Regions from separate parts of the Lacrimispora indolis DSM 755 genome, predicted to be linked through region 2. Evidence: a T-box and tRNA genes for the amino acid it is inferred to sense, from the RefSeq annotation. Region 2 holds a T-box; the other holds one or more tRNA genes.
The links. A T-box is a leader RNA that pairs with one kind of tRNA and senses whether it is charged. The one in region 2 lies ahead of K401_RS0121520 (valine--tRNA ligase), so its partner is inferred to be a tRNA-Val.

Region 1 (2,404 bases), 500 kb from region 2:
GATTAATATGTTTTGCGAGGATATATCAAAAGTTTCTGTATTTCCGTCAAAAGCAGTTGTGGCTACATCGGAGGGAATTTGAAGAGAATATCTAATTTCTGTATTGGTGAAAGTACGGTAGGTTATTACATTGGAAGTGTTTGGATCTACCCATTTCCCAGAAGCATCAAAAGTATAAACTATACCATCAATGTTCTGCGTAGTGTTTATGAGCATTATGCCATTTGCATCTAAATAGTACCAGTTTCCCTGATCCTCAATCCACTGGCTTGTTACCGGTATTCCATTCTGGTCGTATTTCCACTGACCATTAGCCTGCTGTACCCAACCGGCAAAGGACTGAATGGAGAAGAGATATGAAATACAGGCTGTTATTAAAAGAATTTTTACTTTTTTCATACAAACCCCCTATTGTAAGTTTTTGTAATTATTATACATTAGAGATGAGGAGATTGCAATAAAATGGAGTTAAGATGGCAACGGAGCCTGTGACACTCACGCCAGATCAGGACGGCGCTTTTTAATCTCTGAGATCAGTGAAATATTGCTATTATAGTTTGGCAATTATAATTGATTCATACTATTTGTGGTATTGTTTTATTTTTTGCTGTATCATTTTTGAGTTGCAGGTGCCCCATACACAACAATTGCAACTGATATAACAGGCACTGCCTATACCGATAACGACGTTACCAATGGAACTACATATTATTATGTTGTAACTGCAATCATAAACGGAAGTGAGGGGGTGGATTCTAATGAAGCTTCGGCCACTCCGACAACTTTAGTTGACCCAAACCAGCCGACTGGCGACAAGGCTCTTCTTGTAATCACCATGGTAACTGGCGAACGAAAAGAATATGAGATGACCTCAGATAAAATCAATGACTTTATGATATGGTATAATGGCAAAGCTGCATCAAGCCCGACCTATATGATTGAGAAGAATCACAATAAAGCATCGTTCACAAGCCGCAAAGATTATATTGCATACGATCAGATTTCATACTTTGAAGTAAATGAATATAATAATTAATGAAATTGTTGTGTCAAATCAGTAATTAGAAAGGCGGGTATCCGGTATTCCGGGCCCGCCTTTTAAATGAGTGAATTATATCATTTCCGTGTGATGTCGTATTATATTTATGGGTATTTACATGCCTTATTCAGCAAATAACTGTAAAGCATAATATTAAAGAACCCCAGTATTTACAAGGAGTTCTCGTATTTACTAGGGTTCAAAAATAATGGAGACAACAGGACTCGAACCTGCGGCCCTCTACACGTCAAGCAGATGCTCTCCCAGCTGAGCTATGTCTCCATAAAAGCATTTTAACTGAAAACTTAAGAAAAGGCAAGCGAAATTATTCCAATAATTCAAACATTTTACACCAGCCAGTCCATGCGGTGGCAACTGCTTTGAAGTCCTGAATAAAACTTTGAAATATGGAGTCCATCCATGAGTGCATGATTCACCAGGACCGATACCGGTATTTTTATGTCTCCTTCTGAGGTGAAATACTTTCCCCAGGTGATACGAGGGTTGCTGTCCGCAGGAACCGGAACCGGCTGAACGATGGAAGTATAGCTTACCCAGGGAATGCTGGAAAGGAAAAAGCGTTGGTCTTCATCCTCACCCTCTGCAAGAGTCTGGCTCTGCCTTGCCAGTTCCTGACGCTGCTTGGAATCCTTTAGAAATTCATCAAAGGGCAGCCGGTCATCTGCGGTGCAATAGCAATAGCTTTCGTTTTCCAGTGCCAGGGTGTAGGAAGAAATGCAGTGATCATATTCAATGATCCCGTTTCCACGGAGACGGCGGCGGAATTCCGGGATAGAGTTAGCAGTCCGTGCCGCCGCGTATAGGAAAGTCAGGTAAAAAGGCAGCCCTTCTTCTTTGATACAGCTCATAAAATCTGTAATATCCAGATTCACAGTCATACCTACATATGGATAAGCGAGATTGCGGAAAAGGTCAAACTGTTCCTTTCGCGGATAATGTTCCATGTCAAGTTCATAATAACTCATAAAACACACCTCCTGGATTTCATAAGTCGATTTAAGTGAATTACGTTAGTGAATTACGTTAGTGAATTACGCCGCAAAGCCCTTGGCAGAGCCAAGGTAATTTCACAATTATAAGAAGACCATATTTATTTCAAGTTATTTCAATGCTTTCTCCCTATCATAGGTTTGGTCCACCGAATGGTCCACTTTTTTAATCCTTTGGCAATTGCCAAGGATAATAATTTTACCACTTGTTCAGTTATTCTTCAACAGAAAATTTTTTCAAAAATTCAGCACCATCTGGTATGGCTGACACCTTAGCCTCATCAGAAACTTCCAGTTTAGTATCAGCAGATACGGTTACATCTGTGACTTCTTTGTTCAGTACAACGGCGTTTTG
Region 2 (2,404 bases):
CGTTTATTTTCCTCCCAGGAGCTTTGTTATGCGATCTATAACAATCCGCTTCTGGTGTTGGATCAATTTGTGGATGACAGCTTAATCCAGTTTATCAGGGAGGATTTGGATATGCCTTTTCTGGCTGCCAAGCTGGAGAAGTGGCAGCAAAGCGGCGAGGAGCCGGATGAGCTTCTTGTTATGATCCTTCATGAATGTGACTACTATACTGCCGACCAGGTCAGCCGGTTCCGCCAGAGCTTAGCCTCTTACCGCCGGATGCCTGCTTCGGAGTTTTTAAAGGCAAAGGCAGATTACCTGTTTTCAAGAAAGCAGTATGGAAAGGCTGCAGCCGAATACTGCCGGCTTCTTGACCTTCCAAAGGCAGACAGGATGGATGATGCCTTTCGGGCTAAAGTCTATAATAATCTGGGAGCAGCTTATGCCAGACTGTTTATGACGGACAAGGCCTGCCAGTCCTATCAAAAGTCCTTTGATCTGGTAAAAAACGGCGAAGTGTTAAAGAAAATATGTCATCTGTCCCAGTGGAATCCCAACCTTGTGTTAAATGAACGGTTTCAGGCGCTCATTACCGATGAATTAAAAGAGGAATGCCGGAGAGAAAAAGAAAATGCAGAAATCAAGGCAGCTGAGGCTGACAGCCTTCAGGAGCTGGAACGGCTGTTTCAAAAAGACCCGATCAAGCGTTTCCAGGGAGCCGGTGAGCTGATTCAGAAATGGAAACAGGAATACAGGAATATTATGTCTTGACAAATCCGTAAAAAGACACTATCATTACAAAGTATAAGAAAACACCCCGTGGGTATCCCGCTATGATCCAAAATCATGGGTAAAAATAAGAAAACACCCTGCGGGTATGCCTATATGCCCCAAAAGCATGGGCAGGAATAAGGAAAAGGTAGAGAAGAAGAGGAGTACGCTTATAACCCTGAAAGAGAAAACCGTCCACCGGCTGAAAGACGGTTAAGGAAGTGTATGCGGAAGGTAGCTTCGGAACCGGAAGGCTGAAATGACAGAAATGTACCTAGGCTTTCACGCGCAGCTGCGTTAAAGGCTCTGAGATATATGGCAGAATCTGTCATATGAATAAAGGTGGTACCGCGTTGATTCGCCCTTTGCATCCTGTGGATGCAGAGGGCTTTTTTTATGGGAAATTGGAAGGAGAAAATGAATGAAAGAATTGGAAAAAACCTATAATCCGGCAGGGATTGAAGGGAAACTTTATGAGAAATGGCTGGATAAAAAGTATTTTCATGCAAAACCCAACAAGGATAAAAAGCCCTTTACCATTGTAATGCCGCCGCCCAATATTACGGGACAGCTTCACATGGGGCATGCCCTTGACAACACCATGCAGGATATTCTGATCCGTTATAAGAGGATGCAGGGCTATGAGGCCCTTTGGCAGCCAGGCACGGACCATGCGGCCATTGCCACGGAAGTCAAGGTCATTGAGAGCTTAAAGAAGCAGGGCATTGAAAAAGAAGATCTGGGCAGGGATGGATTCCTGGAAAAATGCTGGGACTGGAGAAAGGAATACGGCGGACGGATCATCAACCAGCTTCATAAGATGGGCTCCTCCGCTGACTGGGACAGAGAGCGTTTTACCATGGATGAAGGCTGTTCTGAAGCCGTGCTGGAGGTGTTTATCCGGCTCTATGAAAAAGGCTATATTTACAAGGGTTCCCGTATTATAAACTGGTGCCCGGTATGCCAGACCTCTATTTCCGATGCTGAGGTGGAGCATGAGGACCAGAACGGTTTCTTCTGGCACATCAATTATCCCATTGCAGGAGAAGAAGGCAGGTTTGTGGAGATTGCGACCACCAGGCCGGAGACCCTTCTTGGAGATACTGCTGTGGCAGTCAATCCGGAGGATGAGCGCTACCAGGACTTGATCGGCAAAATGCTGGAGCTTCCTCTTACAGGCCGCGAAATACCGGTTGTAGCCGATTCCTATGTGGATAAGGAATTCGGTACCGGTTGTGTAAAGATCACCCCGGCCCATGACCCAAATGACTTTGAGGTTGGGAAGAGACACAGCCTTCCAGAGATCAACATCATGAACGACGATGCCACCATTAATCTTCCCGGCAGTAAATATCATGGCATGGAGCGTTATGAGGCCAGAAAAGCCATTGTAAAAGATCTTGAGGAGCTGGGACTGTTGGTGAAGGTGGCGCCCCATACCCATGCGGTAGGAACCCATGACCGCTGCAAGGCTACCGTAGAGCCTATGGTAAAGCAGCAGTGGTTTGTCAAAATGGAAGAAATGGCAAAGCCGGCCATTGAGGCCTTAAAGACCGGAAAACTGAAATTCGTTCCTGAGAGATTTGATAAGAGCTACCTTCACTGGCTTGAAAACATCCGTGACTGGTGTATTTCCAGGCAGCTTTGGTGGGGA

Region 1: it has a tRNA-Val gene. The T-box ahead of K401_RS0121520 (valine--tRNA ligase) is inferred to sense a tRNA for this amino acid. The anticodon was not compared.

Annotation. Positions count from the first base shown of each region.
Region 1 is NZ_AZUI01000001.1:3,975,446-3,977,849, forward strand. It holds gene K401_RS0119035 (hypothetical protein) at 1-399, opposite strand, end outside; gene K401_RS0119040 (hypothetical protein) at 749-1,036, shown strand; tRNA gene K401_RS0119045 (tRNA-Val) at 1,249-1,321, opposite strand; gene K401_RS0119050 (CatA-like O-acetyltransferase) at 1,387-2,025, opposite strand.
Region 2 is NZ_AZUI01000001.1:4,479,140-4,481,543, forward strand. It holds gene K401_RS0121510 (hypothetical protein) at 1-750, shown strand, start outside; T-box leader at 893-1,119, shown strand; gene K401_RS0121520 (valine--tRNA ligase) at 1,172-2,404, shown strand, end outside.